2 regions of the Rhizobium sp. R693 genome follow, and region 2 is predicted to be linked to the other one. Evidence: riboswitches for the same ligand, from Rfam matches in the RefSeq annotation. Region 2 holds a riboswitch; the other holds the start of a gene.

Region 1 (7,960 bases), on a different contig from region 2:
CGATATGCCGGAAGATCATTCCGAAGGCGGACGACGACTTACCCTTGCCCTTGCCAGTATGGACGATGATCAGGCCCTTTTCGTCCGTCTTCGTCGCCATGATCTTGTCGCGGGCGGCCTTCTTCTTCGCCATCTTCTCGGCGTGGCGGGCGTCGTCGTGGCCAGCGGCTTCGGTGGTTTCGTCGGTCATCTCAATATTCCCCGGATGTAAGCTTGCCTTGATGCAAGCCGAATGTGTCTGAAAGGTCGAACCGCGCCGAATTGCTGCGCGGCGTCCAGAGGCTGCGATCGATCGCTTCCAGCAGCCGCTCCTTCATGTCGGCGAAGGCGGCCGGGTTTTTCTCGATCATGAAATCGCGGACCTCAGGATCCACCACGAAAGCCTGGTAGACAGCTTCGAAGTGATGGTTGCCAACGGCACCCGTCGTCGCCGAGAAGGCAAAGAGGTAATCGACGGTAGCGGCGATCTCGAAGGCCCCCTTGTAGCCATGGCGCATGACGCCATCGATCCACTTCGGATTGACAACGCGGCCACGCACGACACGCCCGATCTCTTCTTCCAGCGACCTGATCACCGGCTTCTCCGGCCTCGAATGATCGTTGTGATAGATCGATGGCCGATCGCCCGCCAGCATTTCGGCCGCAGCCGCCATCCCGCCCTCGAACTGGTAATAGTCGTCGCTGTCGAGAAGATCGTGTTCGCGATTGTCCTGGTTCTGCACGACCGCTTGGATCGAGCGCAGCCGCTCTTCGAAGACGCCGCGCTCCGCCCGGCCCTCTTCGCCGGCGCCATAAGCGTAGCTTCCCCAGACAAGGTAGGCTTCTGCCAGATCGGCGCGACGCTCCCACCCCTTCTCATCGATCAGCGCTTGCAGACCAGCACCGTAGGCGCCAGGCTTCGAGCCGAAGACGCGGTAGCCGGCGCGGCGAACAGCTTGCGCCGCATCCAATCCCGCCTTTTCGAGACGGGCAGCCTCGCCGCCCATCCGCTCCGCAATCGGATTGTCGATAGCATCCTCTTCCAGCGCCCCGACGGCGCGGATTGCCTTGTCGAACAGAGCGATCTGCTCCGGAAAGGCGTCCCGGAAGAAGCCGGAGATACGCAATGTCACATCGACGCGCGGCCGACGCAGCAGCGCGGGCGGAATGATTTCATAGCCGGTGACGCGCCGCGAGGTCATGTCCCACACCGGCTTCACGCCGATCAGGGCGAGCGCCTGGGCGATATCGTCGCCGCCGGTGCGCATATTCGAGGTGCCCCAGGCGGTCAGGCCAAAGGAGACCGGCCATTCACCGTGATCCTGCACGTAGCGGCGGATCAGCAGCTCCGCGGACTTCTTCCCGAGCTCGTAGGCCGCCGGCGTCGGCACAGCCCGGCTGTCGACCGAGTAGAAATTCCGTCCGGTCGGCAGCACGTCCGGTCGGCCCCGCGTCGGAGCCCCAGATGGTCCCGGCGCTACGAAACGCCCGTCGAGCCCTCGAAGCAGGCCTTCGATCTCATCAGTCCCGCAGGCCAGAATGGCAGGCTTGAGCCGCGTTTCGATCTCCGCAAGAACAGCGTGAGTGGCCTCCCAACCTTCCGGGCAAGAAAACTCGCCGGCAACCAGCCGTGCCGCAAGCAGTTCGATCCGCTCGACGGCATCGCCGTTCGTTCTCCAGATCGCGTCCGTAGCGCTTGCGAGAACGTCAGGGAACGGCCCGGTCCAGACTCCGGCCATGTCGCAATCGAGCGGGTCGAACTCGGATCCGAGATCCGCCGCAATCGCACGCTGAAGACTACGATCGCCACCCTGTCCGAGCCCGCGCGGAACCCGCGCCAGCGCGACCGTCAAATCCGTCAGCAGCCGGCCCTGCGGCGAGACGCCGAACACATGCAGGCCGTCGCGAATCTGCATCTCCTTGAGATCGCAGAGGTAGGCGTCGAGTTTCTTCAATGCCTCGGTCTCGCTTTCCCCCTTGTCGATGCCGGCATCGCGATCGAGGCCTATGTCCGCCACGAGATCGAGGATCTGCTTGCTGAGAAGCCGGATCCGGCGCGGATCGCCGCCCGAAGCCTCGTAATATTCGTCGACCAGCGCCTCCAGATCCTTCAGCGGCCCGTAGCTCTCTGCACGCGTCAGCGGCGGCGTCAGGTGATCGATGATGACAGCAGCAGAACGACGCTTTGCCTGCGTTCCCTCACCCGGATCGTTGACGATGAAGGGATAGAGATGCGGCATGGGGCCAAGGATGGCTTCCGGGTAGCACTCCTCTGACAGCGCCAGCGCCTTACCGGGCAACCATTCGAGATTGCCATGCTTGCCCATATGAATAACGGCGTGAGCGCCGAACTCATGGCGAAGGAAGGCATAGAAGGCGAGATAGCCATGCGGTGGCACAAGATCCGGCGAATGGTAGCTCTCCTTCGGATCGATATTGTAGCCGCGTGCCGGCTGGATGCCCACCAGCACCTCCCCAAGCCGCATGAACGGCAGCGCAAACGCGCTGTCCACGACATAGGGATCGGCCTCGGGCGCACCCCAACGCACGCCGATTTCATCCTGAATCTTTTTCGGAAGTTTTACGAAGAAGGCTTTGTAACGACTCAAGGAAAGCGATTCGCGGACAAGCTTGCCGTCGCTGCCCGAGTTTGTCGGCCCTTCCATCAGACGCTGGATCAGCTGATCGCCATCCGCAGGTACATCTGAAACCGCATATCCGGCGGCACGCATGGCTTTCAGCACCTCGACAGTACCCGCCGGCGTGTCTAGTCCGACGCCGTTGCCGAGCCTGCCATCACGGTTCGGATAGTTCGCCAGAACAAGCGCGACGCGCCTCTCACTGGCGGCGGTGGTGCGCAGCTTCGCCCAATTGGCGGCAAGCCTGGCGGTATAGCGCATCCGTTCGATATCGGGTTCGCTACCGACAATGTTGGCCTCGACCCTCGCGTCGTAGCGGGCCGCCGATTTGAAGGAGACCGCACGAGAGAGCACCCGACCGTCCACTTCGGGCAGCGCGACGTTCATGCCAAGATCACGCGCCGAGAGCCCTTGCGAGGACGCGGCCCACGCCTGACGTGACGATGCCGAAAAGATCGCCTGAAGCACGACGGCATCATTGGCCTCGAGCACCGTCGGCTCGCGATCCGCGCCCGGCGCCGACACGGCAAAGCCTGTCGTGTTGATCACCACCGCGGGCTTGATGACATCAAACACGCTTTCCAGAATGCCCTTCGACACCGGATCCTTGAGGCTGTAGGCGAATACCGGCAACGGCCGGATGCCTTCCGAAAGCAGCGTGTCGACAAGCGCTTCGACCGGCCTTGTCTCGCCGCTTTGCACAAGCGCGCGATAGAAGCTGATAGCGACCGTCGGGAGACGCGAGCTTTCCCGAGGTGAGCGAAGCCGCTCGTCGCAGGCCGCCGCCCTCCACTCGTCGACCCCAAGCACGCCCTTGCCCGGCCACCATATGCCGGCCTTCATCAGCGGCGATGCAGCTTCCGGCTTTTCCGCGCCAGACAGCATCGCACCGGCATAGGCGAGAAATGCCCGCGAATTGCCGTCGCCACCCTCGATGAGATAGGCCCAAAGCGCGTTCAGATCCTCAAGCGGAACATTCGAAAACGGCGTCAAACCCGCATCGGGCTTCGAATCTCCCGGCAACACGGCGATCAGCGCGCCGGTTCGCGCCGCGGCGGCATGGAGCGCTTCCAGTGCGTAGTGGAAGTAGCTGGCACCACCCAGCGCCCTGACGACGATCAGCTTCGCATGACGAGCTGTCCGCTCCACATAGGCATCGACCGACATCGGATGCTTGAGGCTCATCAGGCTTGCGAGCCGCAGCGAGAATCCGGCCCCCGCTTCGTCGTAAGCTGCGGCCATCGCTGCGAGTTCGGTATCGGCAGCCGACAGGAACAGGACATCGCCGGGAGACTGACCAAGATCGATCGCCTCCTCGCCGTCGCTGATCGTTCCCTGCTGTGCCAGAAGCAGATGCATCGGTCTGCCTTATGCCAGCGTTTCGATCGCCTTGCGCACCGCCGCTTCGTCCATTTCGTGCAGGCCGATGACGACGAGGCGGGTGCCGCGCGCTTCACCGGACGCCCAGGCGCGATCGAAATAGTGGTCGATGCGGCTTCCGACCGCCTGCAGTTGCAGACGCATCGGCTTGCCGGGAACGTCGACGAAGCCCTTGAGCCGCAGCACGTCATGCTCGCCGATGATGCCCTTCAGCGCATCCACGAAGGCCGCAGGGTCGGCAACCGGGCCAAGCTCGACCACGAAGCTGTCGAACTCGTCATGGTCATGCTGCACGCCGTCCTCATGTTCGAGCTCGTGGTGGGACTTGCGATTGACTACATCGTCTTCCGTTCCGACACCGAGCCCGAGCAGCACGCTCGCCGGGACCTCGCCGTTGCGCGCCTCGATCATCACGGGCTTGCGGGCGATGCGCGAAGCGACCTCGTCCCGCACACGGCCAAGGCCGGCGGTGTCGAGAAGGTCGGTCTTGTTGAGCACGATCAGATCGGCGCAGGTCAACTGGTCCTCGAAAAGCTCCTCGATCGGGCTCTCATGGTCGAGCGACTCGTCTTCCACGCGGCGGGCCTCGACGGCATCGTGATCGTCGGCAAACCGGCCAGCGGCGACCGCGGCGCTGTCAACGACGGTAACGACGCCATCGACAGTGACCTGCGTGCGAATGTCCGGCCAGTTGAAGGCCGCAACGAGCGGCTGCGGCAGCGCGAGGCCGGATGTCTCGATGACGATATGGTCGGGGCGCTGCTCGCGCTCCAAAAGCTTCGTCATCGTCGGGATGAAGTCGTCGGCGACCGTGCAGCAGATGCAGCCGTTGGTGAGCTCGATGATGTCGTCCTCGGTGCAATTCTCGGCGCCGCAGCCCTTCAGCACCTCGCCGTCGACGCCGAGATCGCCGAACTCGTTGATGATGAGCGCGATCTTCTTGCCGTTGGTATTGGAGAGCAGATTGCGGATCATCGTCGTCTTGCCGGCGCCGAGGAAGCCGGTGATCACGGTCGCCGGGATTTTCTGCTGGTTCATGAAATTCAACCCTTCATCTTCAGCGGCAGTCCGGCCGCGATAAAATACACATCCGCGGCCTGAGCCGCGATCATTTGATGCAAGCGGCCGGCATGATCCCGGAACTCCCGCGCCATGCGGTTTTCTGGAACGATGCCGAGGCCGACCTCATTGGAAACGATGACAAGGCGCGCACGCGCCGTCGGCAGATACGCGGCAAGCGAGGCAAACTCGGCCTCCGTGTCGCGCTCCTCCATCATCAGGTTGGTGACCCAAAGCGTCAGGCAATCAACAAGGATCGCTCGTCCCTCGCCATCGATCGCCCGCACGCAGCCGACCAGATCAAGAGGCTCTTCGTGGGTCTGCCAGAGATCGCCGCGATCCGCCTTGTGCTTGTCGATCCGGGCGCGCATCTCGTCGTCCCAGGCGCGACCCGTTGCCACGTAATGGCGCTCCAAGCCGCTCGAGACGACTACTTGCTCGGCAAAGCGTGACTTTCCCGAGCGCGCGCCGCCCAGGACAAACGTCGCGCCGGATGATAGAGGGATCATCGTAGATGCTGTCCGATCTGCGGAAGCGATCCGCAAGAAACCGGAACGGCTGCAGAGCGCAGCCGGCAAATCTGTCTTTCAGCCATGACAACCTCCGTGCTGGCAGCGGGCATCGCCCAGGAATGGGCTTCTCGCCCGGCACGGTTGGCAGGTCTCCTGGCTCGCGGGTTTTGGCCGCGACCGGGGCAGACCGGAAACCGGTCGCCCCAGATCGTGCCAGCGGGTCTTCCTCGCCTTCCCGGCTGCATTTCATGAAAAGGCGGACGATTCGTAGACGCAAGAGGCGTCCTGCCCCGGTTGATCATGATGCACTGCCAGTGACTTTTCCGTCGCCACTTTCGCGCCACCCGCCTGCACCATCGCAGACTGTCAGTGACACGAAACCAACGTCGGACGGAAAACCCTGACCGCTCTACAGTCGCGGGGTCGGCTATGATAGCGGTGCCCTGATTGGGTCCACCGCTTCACATTCCCTTTTCATCCGCACCGATTCAACCGGTCCGGAACCATCCGTTATGAATTCATCGTTAGGCAAGGCCACTGGCGAAGTCAATCAAGCCGTCGCTGAGCGGAATGCCAATGCATGCCTAAAACCGCACCAAGACGACCTTCTCTACCAAATTTATCGTCTTTTATCAGTAGTTTACGTCACAAATAATTATTGCCGGCGCCGGGCTTTTGCCGCAATTGCGTCGCAAGCGGGTGGCGCCATTGGCTTGCCCTTCCCTCACCGCACTTGATCGCGCCTATACCTGCCTATTTTCCTGTCATGCTCCTAAAAACCAATATCCGCCGTTTCGGTCCGTTTCATACCCTTCTCGATATCGGGCGGATGCGCGCTCTGCTGCGGCGCAGCGAGATGGGGATGGTCATCGCCGGCGCGATGGTCGGGGTAATCTCCGGCCTGGCCGTGACAGGCATGAGCCTCGTTTCCCGCGAAATGCACAGCCTCATCTTCGGAATCAGCGACGTCGACAGGTTGAGTTCGTCGCAGATCGACAACAAGCTCGTGTTGCTGACCGCACCCGTTTGCGGCGGCTTGCTGCTCGGGCTCTTGCTGTTTGTGCTTGCCAAGACCCGCAAGAAGCCAATGGTGGACCCGATCGAGGCAAACGCGCTGCATGGCGGTCGGCTATCTCTCACCGATAGTATTCTGGTCGCGGTCCAGAATCTCATTTCGAACGGCTTCGGTGCGTCGGTCGGCCTGGAAGCCGGCTACACGCAGTTGGCGGCAGGGCTGGCCTCTAAACTTGGCCTCAAGCTGCAACTTCGCCGCTCGGACCTACGTGTTCTCGTCGGATGCGGTGCGGCGGGAGCCATTGCAGCCGCTTTCAACGCACCGCTGACGGGCGCCTTCTATGCATTCGAACTCATCATTGGCTCCTACACCATCGTTTCGCTGACGCCGGTCGTCGTTTCCGCACTGGTCTCGACGCAGATTGCGCGTCTGCTCGCCGGCAGCGATTTCCTGATCGACGTCGGCAGCTTCGGTACAGTCATGCCAGCCGACTATGTACCGGCCCTCCTCCTCGGCGCGTTTTGCGCGGGCATCGGGATCATGATCATGCAGGGCGTCGCCTGGATCGAGGAATTGGCTCGCAGGAGTTCCATCACAACGCCGCTGCGTCCTGCCCTTGGCGGCATCGTCGTCGGTCTGCTCGCGCTGATCACGCCGCAGGTGCTGTCAGCCGGCCACGGCGCGCTACACCTCAATCTCGGACGCGATATCGCCATCCCGGCACTTGTGGGTCTCTTCCTCCTGAAGGCCTTCGCCTCCGCTATCTCAATCGGCTCCGGCTTCAGAGGCGGCCTGTTCTTCGCGTCCCTGTTCATGGGGGCGTTGGTGGGGAAACTCTTCGCCTATTCCGCACCCTACTTCGCTCACGCCACGCTGACACCCGTCATCTACGCCGTCGTCGGTATGAGCTCGCTTGCGGTCGCCGTTATCGGCGGGCCACTGACGATGACCTTTCTCGCGCTCGAAATTACCGGCGACTTTCCAATTACCGCGCTGGTGCTGGCGGCAGTCATCACGTCCTCGCTCGTCGTGCGCAGCACCTTCGGCTACTCCTTCGCAACATGGCGCTTCCACCTGCGCGGCGAGAGCATTCGCAGCGCTCACGATGTCGGCTGGATCCGCAACTTGACTGTCGACCGCCTGATGCGCGCCGATGTTAAGACGGCCAACGCCGCCCTCACCATCGACGAATTCAAGGAACGCTTCCCCATCGGTTCGGCACAGCGCGTGGTCCTGGTCGATGATACAGGCAAATACAGCGGCCTCGTTCTCGTCCCGGACATTTACGCAAACCTGACCGACACCGACGAAACCGGCAAGGATCTCAGCGAATTCATCCGCTACAAGAACGATTTCCTGCAGCCGCAAATGAACGC
Region 2 (7,960 bases):
GGCCGCTCAAGCGTGCGTCCATCGAGCACAATTTCGGGTGTGAAGCTTAGAACATGCGGCGCTGTCGCTTCGGCATGAGCCCGGTATTGGTTGCCGCGCTTGCGCATGACGTCCCAGAACAGCACGCTGCGCTGAGCGGCATCCAAGGCATAATCGAAAGCAAGACCGGCTGGGCCAAACTGAGCGGCGAAACCGGCCGCCGGAAGATAGGAAGAGTACCGCATGCCAAAGCTCCCTCGTTCACCCTCTCATCGAGGATCAAGTTCCTATGCTCGGGATAGTATTCTCGCTCTGCGTCCACTCTGTGAACGAACAGCTCGCGCTGTCAGACACATGTTTTGTTAGCAGGTGCAGCATAGGCACATCGGGCGGAGCACCCAACGTATTTTACGGTAGCATACGCCGTTCTTGAATGGCGCCCATGTAGGGAAGGCCGGTTTCTCGGCGAGCTCTCTTGGCCCGAAGGCCTGCTCCATCTCGCCCTGACAAGGCTCGATGACCAGCCCAGCCGCGCACCTCTCCTTGAGAAGCCGGTCAGGCGATAATGTATTGAATGTTGCATCGCCCATGAATCGGAGACGTCTCGACATGCGCCTGCACGCCGAACACGTCGCCGATCAGATCCCGCGTCAGAACGTGCTGCGGAGTCCCGATCGCAACGACCGAACCCTGCTGGAGAACAGCCAGTTGATCGCAGAACATAGCGGCTAGGTTGAGATCGTGCAGGGCGATGACACAGGTGACGCCGAGCCTGGAAATCAGGCCCAGGATTTCGAGCTGATGCTGGATGTCGAGGTGGTTCGTCGGTTCATCGAGGAGTAGTTCAGCCGGGCTCTGCGCAAGGGCACGCGCGATATGGACACGCTGGCGCTCGCCGCCGGAGAGCGTCTGCCAAAGTTGCGTCGCTCGGCCTTCCATGCCGACGCGGGACAGCGCCTCATCGACTGCAGCATCGTCCTTTACTCCCAGGGGTGAAAGGACGCCGCGATGTGGCGTGCGACCGAGGCGTACAACATCCCTTGCCGTCAACTGCGTCTCGGTTGTGGCCTGCTGCTCGACGAAAGCAATGCGGCGCGCGAGATCGCTCCGCGCCAAGGTCGTAACGTCGCTCTCGCCCAGGCGGATAATACCGCTGCGCACCTTGCGCAAACGACAGATCAGCCGCAACAGACTCGACTTGCCGGATCCGTTCGGCCCGAGCAGGCCTAGAACCTTTCCTGTCTGCACCGTCAGGCTGACGCCGTTGACGATCAGCGAGTTGCCTGCTGCAAAGCTTACATCTTCGAGCCTGATGCTCATGCGGTCCTCCGAGCACGATACAGGATGACCGCAAAGGCCGGTGTACCGAACAAGGCCGTGACGACCCCGATCGGCAGGACCTGTTGCGGGATGATGATCCGCGAGATGATGTCGGCACCGATTAGGAAGATCCCGCCGCCGAACATGGTCGCCGGAAGCAGGCGATCATGCCTGGCCCCGACGAGGAACCTCGCGGCATGCGGGATGACCATCCCGACAAAACCGATTGCGCCAACCATGCTGACTACGGTTGCGGTCATCAACGCCGTCGTTCCAAGAAGCACCACCTGCACGCGCCTGACCGCAATGCCCAACGATGCCGCTGCATCCGTTCCGAAGACGAACGCATCCAACGATCGCACATGGAACAGCGAAACGGCGAAACCGAACATCGTCACCGGCACGACCAGATAGACGTCAGGCCAGCGGACGCCGCTCAGCGACCCAAGCAACCAGAACATGACGCCCCTTGCCTGCTCGGCATTTGCCGAAGTCGTGACGATATAGGACGTGACTGCGTTGAAGAGTTGCGACCCGGCGACGCCGCAAAGAATGATGCGCTCGCTGCTACCTCCGGCGCCTGCCGCAAGAAAGGCCACGAGCAGGAATGCGACAACAGCGCCGATGAACGCGCCACCTGACAGGCTCAGAACACCATAGCCGAAGCCGAGCAGCATCACGCAAACCGCGCCGGTCGAGGCTCCTGCGGAAACACCGAGCACATAGGGTTCCGCTAGCGGGTTGCGCAGCAATGCCTGCAGAACTGCCCCGCTGAGCGCGAGGGACGCCCCGGCACTTGCAGCTACCAACGCACGGCTCAATCTATAGTCCCAGATGATGCCTTGATGAATGCGGCTAAGCTCGAAAACCGAACCGAACAGGCGGTTCGACACGGCCTTCGCGGTCGTCGCCAGCGGGATCGATATTTCCCCTATCGAAACAGCAAGACCGATCATCAGCGCGAGCAAGGAGAATGCAGCAATGACGAGCGCAGCATGCGCCCACCATTGCTGCTGCTTGAGAACGGCGCCGCTCACTGCGCCAGACCGAAGGAATTGATGCCCTTCGCCAGTATCTCGATGCCGTCGATCGTCCGGATCGTCGGGTTCATCGATTGGGCATCCATCATGACAAAGCGCTTGTTCCTGACGGCATCGAGTTGGCTCGTGACCGGATCTTTTGCCAGAAAGTCGAGCTTTACCGCAGGGTCATCGGCCGCATACCGTCTCCGATCCATCGTCGCGATAACGATCACAGCCGGATTGGCCTCCGCAATCGTCTCCCAGCCGACGAGCGGCCACTCCTCCTCTGTCGCAACCACATTCTGCGCATCGAGCGTCTTCAGAATATAGGCAGGGGCGCTGTTCTTTCCGGCGATGAATGCATCTCCGTTGACTTCCTTGCTGGAGAACCAGAAGACGACCGGGAGGTTCTTCGCAGCGGCGCCTGCAACCGATGCGACCGCCCGCGCTTCGCGCTGCCTCAGTTCGGCAATGAGCGCATCGCCGCGTTCCTTGATGTCGAAGATTTCGGCAAGTTCAGCGATCTCCCGATAGATCAGGTCCATCGTGAACAGTTCCTTGCGAACGCCGTCGCCGCTGTCGGCATTGATCTTGGCGACGCAATCCGCCGGCGCGATGTAGGTGTTGATGCCGAGTTCGGCAAATTGCTCTCGCTTGCCGACAGACCCCTGTTGGCCGACGTGCCATTCAAACTCGGCGGCAACCAGATCCGGCTCCCGTCCGACGACGGATTCAAAGCTCGGATCGTTGTCGGCAAGCCGTTTGATCCTGGCGTTGACTTCGGCATATTGCGGCAAGACCGGGCCGACCCAAACTGCCGTTCCGGCAATCCTATCCGCCAACCCGAGCGAGAAAAGAACTTCGCTCATCCCCTGACCGATCGATACGATCTTGGCCGGCGCCTTGTCGAAGACGACCTCGCGGCCGCAATTGTTGATGATCAATGGGTACTGGGTGGCGGCGAGACTTGGCGCTGTCAAGCCGGCAAAGCCGAAGGCAAGTGCAATGGCTGCAAGAAATTTACGCATAGGGATCTCGATTGGGAGGAAGGAACCAGCGTTTATTGCCGGCGCAACCGCTAAGAATGACGGCACGCCGCGCTAACGCTAGCGGCGGAAAACCCAATCGAGACGGATGTGTGCTCTATGTCGGTGGAGGCGCAGGTCAATCATGTCTGTTCCTTTCCGGGCATCCCCGCCCGGGTGATTGGATCGTGATTGACGGCAGGTCTCCTGGCTCACGGATATATGCCTTCATCTGCCTTCCCGCGACTTCGTCGCAGTGGCATGGCCCAAGGGCCCTTGGATGAGCGGCAATCCGCTTACAGTTGCGGGGGCAGCCACGGTTTTGGTCCCTCTTGGGTCCTCACCGTGTTCCCTATTAATCCCCTCAGAGTCGTCCTCGGGGAACCGTCGCGCTCAGTTACGCTGGCGAGCGGCGCGACGTCAAGTCAGCGGTTGGTCGGCGCCCGTCCGGGTTGGCTCTGCTGCATATCCTGAAACCCGACTTCAGGACATCCGCGGATGTTGGCGAAGGTGATCTCGCGGCGATCGCCCCATTCGGTCAATCCCCTCAGCGTCAAAACGTTCTCGTCGCGATAGACAAGATCCGTGCGGTAGATGCCGGCGCGGCGGGCCCGGTTCTGCGCCTGACTGACGTTGCAGGTACCTTCCGATGGCGACACATGCCACGTGCTCGTACCACTGCCGTTGGATTGCCAACCGCCTGACTGGCCTAAAGCCGTCGCCGGCAAAAGGACTGCGAAAAACCCCAACGTCATATGGAACGCCGCCTTCATAACCCCTGCCCCGATTGCGCGCGAAGTGTTGCCACAAGCGCCGAGATGATGCGGCCAAAATAGCCGGACCGATGCATAGCGCAATCATCTCCAGCCTAGGCTGCACGCCATTTACAACAAATCGCGAGGAAGTCGCCCATCAGCGTTGATGAACGGTTAAAAGTGCTCTGCTTGCCGGAGCAATCGCCGTCTCGACGCCGACGATTGCGCTCAAGCACGGCACGCATCTATCGTGCTGGCTCTCCTTCTGGACGGCCACGTGCAAGCTTGTCAGGAAGCGGCTGTCCATTCGGGGTGAATTCGAGCGAGCCCGAGTTTATGCAGAAGCGCTCACCTGTAGGAGGTGGGCCGTCAGGAAAGACATGTCCCTGATGCGCGCCGCAACGCGCACAAACGATTTCTGTCCTGAGCATACCGTACCGGGTGTCACGAACGCGCCGCAGGTGGTCGTCGGCTGCCGGGGCAGTGAAGCTCGGCCAGCCTGTACCACTTTCGAATTTCGCAACTGCCTTGAACAGGGGAAGCCCACAGAGCCGGCAGGTATAAAGCCCCTCGCGTCGCTCGTGGAGAAACACACCACAGAACGGCGCCTCCTCACCATGTTCCAAAAGCAGATGCCGATCCTCCTCGCTGAGGTCCGCCACAAGCTGCTGCATCAGTTCCCGAGTGGGAGGGGTGAGATCGAACTGCAATTCGACGATGTCACGCATTCTTGTTCTCCTTCAATCCCGGTGAATTCTCGAAATCTCTTGGCTGGATTACCGTTGCCAAAGACACCGGCAACCGCCGCGGAGCCAAGCAGGCTATGCCATGTGATCGATGATGCTGGAGCTGTCATGACATCCTCCATCTTGAGGTTGCTCGGGATGCGGCCACGATTTTCACTGAAGGCGGCGCGCATCCTGCTTCATGATGGTGTTGGCGATACCTTGGATCGGTTCTCGCAGAGAGCCTTCTCACCTGGTCAAACGAGGGTGAGCGCCACGTCGATGTTGCCCCGCGTTGCCTTGGAGTAAGGGCAGATCTCATGCGCTGCGTGGATGAGTTCCTCCGCGACATCACGCTCGATGCCCGGTACGCTCACGTTCAAGCGTGCGCGCAGGAAGTATGAACCACCGTCGGCGTTCAGATCGATTTCCGTGTCAATCTCAGGCTCAACGGGCAGCTTGATCTTTCTTTGCGCTGCAGCGACCTCAATGGCGCCGATGAAGCAAGCAGACCATGCAGCGCCGAAGAGGCGTTCGGCGGCCGGGTGCGGCTGTGACAACTGAAGGTCAAGCTCGCCATCGCTGCTGCGTGTGAAGCCGTCGCGGCCACCCTTGTTGTGGGTCTTGCCGGTAAAGAGGAGCTTCTCGGTCATGGTACAATCCTTTCTGGTTGCGCTAACTACTCGTATCCGCTTCAATCGGATGCGATCTAATTAGGCCAATGAAAACCCGCTGTCAATACCATTGCGATTTAATCGGATGCGATTTATATAAAAGACATGACGAACAATCGAATAGGATCTCCCATGTCCGCATCCAAAACCGCCAAGAACCCGGAGACAGGGATGCCCTCTTCCGGCGAGAGCGACAGCAAGAGCAACAAGCTTTCGAACTTTCTGTGCTTCGCGGTCTACTCGGCAAATCTGGCCTTTGGCCGCGCATACAAGCCGATCCTGGACAAGCTGAACCTGACCTACACACAATACATCGCAATGGTCGCCCTCTCCGAGAAGGACGACCAGACCGTGGGAACGCTCGGCGAAAAGCTCTTCCTGGAATCAAACACGCTGACGCCGATGCTCAAGAAACTTGAAACCTTGGGCTATATCCAACGCAGACGCGATCCCGCCGACGAGCGGCAGGTGAGATTGAGCCTGACGGCAGCCGGACGCGATCTCGTCGCGGCGGACCCCGGCGCGCCGCTGGTCGAGGCAACCGGCCTCGGCGAGGACTTTCCGGTCGTCCAGAAGTCCGTGGTGCGGCTACGCAACAACCTCCTGAAGGCAACGCAGGACGGATATGCGAAGGATTGAATTCTCTCCGCCGGCGAGCGTCGATGCGTTCGGCGCTCAGGTGATAGATGTTACTAACGAGACTTGAAGGCCGCAGACATTTTTACCATTGGGCGCAGTGGTCACTCAGTTCGCGGCATTGCGCGAGGTTCGGTGGTAGGCACTGCACCCAATCCGGCAGTGGTTATCCTACCGTGATGACGCCATCGAAAGCTCGGCTGCTTCCATCATCTCGGCTGCCTTGGCATACCCACCCCCCATTCCGTCGAGAAAGTGCAGATGAGAATCCGGCTTTCCCGAAGGCACGAAGCAGGTCATGAGGGCGTGAGACTGGCGATGCAGGCCGAAGTTGACCTCGCCTCGCGCCCTTGCTGCAACGAGGATCGCCTCGACCGCTTCGATTTGTTCGCTCGTGCAATCCAGCGTGAGGCGCAGGCCATCGTCATATTTGCGAAAGTCCGAGCTGGAGGCGACGGCCAACCAGCTTTCGAGATCGACTGACCTGGCCCCATCCCTGGGGATGGCAGTATCCCGCGACACGGGTTGAGCTTGCCGCGTCCCGGCGTCCAGAACGGAAAGGACACGCTTCGCCAATGATGCGAAGGCTTCCGGGCTTCTATCTTCGGCCGGCTCGACCAGCAGCGACAGGATCTCACCCCTCTGGCTGGGGAACGGCTCCCAATCGCAGGTCAGGCCGGTCAGATTGGGTTTCGTCGTGTAGCTGCCGGGCTTCACCAGGTATCGACCGTTCTTGATCTGACGCTCCGCCCATTTGAGGCCACCACCGGCAAACATCGCATAGGTCGCGTTTTCAGAGGCAGCATAGTGCGCGATGCGCACGTCACGTCCGTTGGCGCGTATCTCGCCGACACGCACCAAGCCTGCCCGAAGAGCCAGGTTGAGATTGGCACTGGCAAAGGCAACCACCTGCCGCAGCGCCGAAGTCGCGGTCATGATCCCGTCAGGCGGCAGTGCAAACGCGGCCCCGTCGCCGCGAAACACAAAGGGAAAATCAAAGTTGCCCCAGGCGTTTCCGACGGCGGCGATCACCGATGCACCAGCATAATTGACGTCTTCGTAGCGCCCCGACTTGATCGCCAATGTTGAGTCGACCACATCGGTCATCCCGATCAGCCAATCGTCGGGCAACGCCCCATAGACGGATGGGTCAAGCACCCGCGAAAACTCGCTGTAGGCCTCGGCAACGCTTGGACGATCACTAGCCATCGAGCGTTCGTCGACGTTCGTGGCAGCGACGGCCGATTGGGCTGAGTGCATGGACCTGTTCCCGTGCCACATGGCGAAATCCTTTCCGCTTAATTTATATCGCGTCCGAATACATCGGATGCGCCTTAAATACGTGAACCAAATCTCGACGTCAACATATCTGCGATTTAATCGGATGCGATTTTTGTGTTCAAGTGCGAGTGGCGGAAACATTCTTTACTGATCTAAGCGATAGACCGCGTGGGCGCCCCTGGGATGTCCGCGATGAATGTGGACCATCTGCAGCCATGACGGCGGACGGGTGCATCAGACAAAATGGGGTTGCTGGCAGATCGCCGTACCACCGTTCAAATCCGACATTCCCCCGAAAGGCTCATGGCGGTTACACGCGCAACTCGCTGCCGCTTCGAAAGTATATGTGGATTAACGCATGCGATAAATTCCATATCGCTGCACTTCAGGTAGCATGCGCTTGGATGATTACATTTCCTAGTCATCAAGAGGTCACTGCAAAACTCACGTCGTTTGTTTTGCGGTGACCTCGCCAAAAATCCGCGAGCGGCGGATCCAGCCCCCAGCACCTATGACATCAAGCATGTGACCGTTGACGAAACG

The links. Region 2 has a riboswitch for cobalamin ahead of ATY79_RS29310 (ABC transporter substrate-binding protein). Riboswitches for the same ligand answer to the same signal wherever they lie in the genome.
Region 1: it holds a riboswitch for cobalamin, as region 2 does, so the genes downstream of both, cobU (bifunctional adenosylcobinamide kinase/adenosylcobinamide-phosphate guanylyltransferase) here and ATY79_RS29310 (ABC transporter substrate-binding protein) in region 2, are expected to answer to the same signal.

The regions. Positions count from the first base shown of each region.
Region 1 covers NZ_LOKY01000034.1:241,683-249,642, forward strand. Annotated here, with positions in the region: gene cobO (cob(I)yrinic acid a,c-diamide adenosyltransferase) at 1-190, opposite strand, end outside; gene cobN (cobaltochelatase subunit CobN) at 192-3,977, opposite strand; gene cobW (cobalamin biosynthesis protein CobW) at 3,987-5,036, opposite strand; gene cobU (bifunctional adenosylcobinamide kinase/adenosylcobinamide-phosphate guanylyltransferase) at 5,042-5,566, opposite strand; cobalamin riboswitch at 5,695-6,092, opposite strand; gene ATY79_RS21920 (chloride channel protein) at 6,336-7,960, shown strand, end outside.
Region 2 covers NZ_LOKY01000049.1:51,149-59,108, reverse strand. Annotated here, with positions in the region: gene ATY79_RS29325 (DUF3141 domain-containing protein) at 1-224, opposite strand, end outside; gene ATY79_RS29320 (ABC transporter ATP-binding protein) at 535-1,299, opposite strand; gene ATY79_RS29315 (iron ABC transporter permease) at 1,296-2,336, opposite strand; gene ATY79_RS29310 (ABC transporter substrate-binding protein) at 2,333-3,349, opposite strand; cobalamin riboswitch at 3,526-3,750, opposite strand; gene ATY79_RS29305 (hypothetical protein) at 3,772-4,119, opposite strand; gene msrB (peptide-methionine (R)-S-oxide reductase MsrB) at 4,347-4,829, opposite strand; gene ATY79_RS29295 (organic hydroperoxide resistance protein) at 5,084-5,479, opposite strand; gene ATY79_RS29290 (MarR family transcriptional regulator) at 5,633-6,139, shown strand; gene ATY79_RS29285 (DUF3095 family protein) at 6,308-7,345, opposite strand.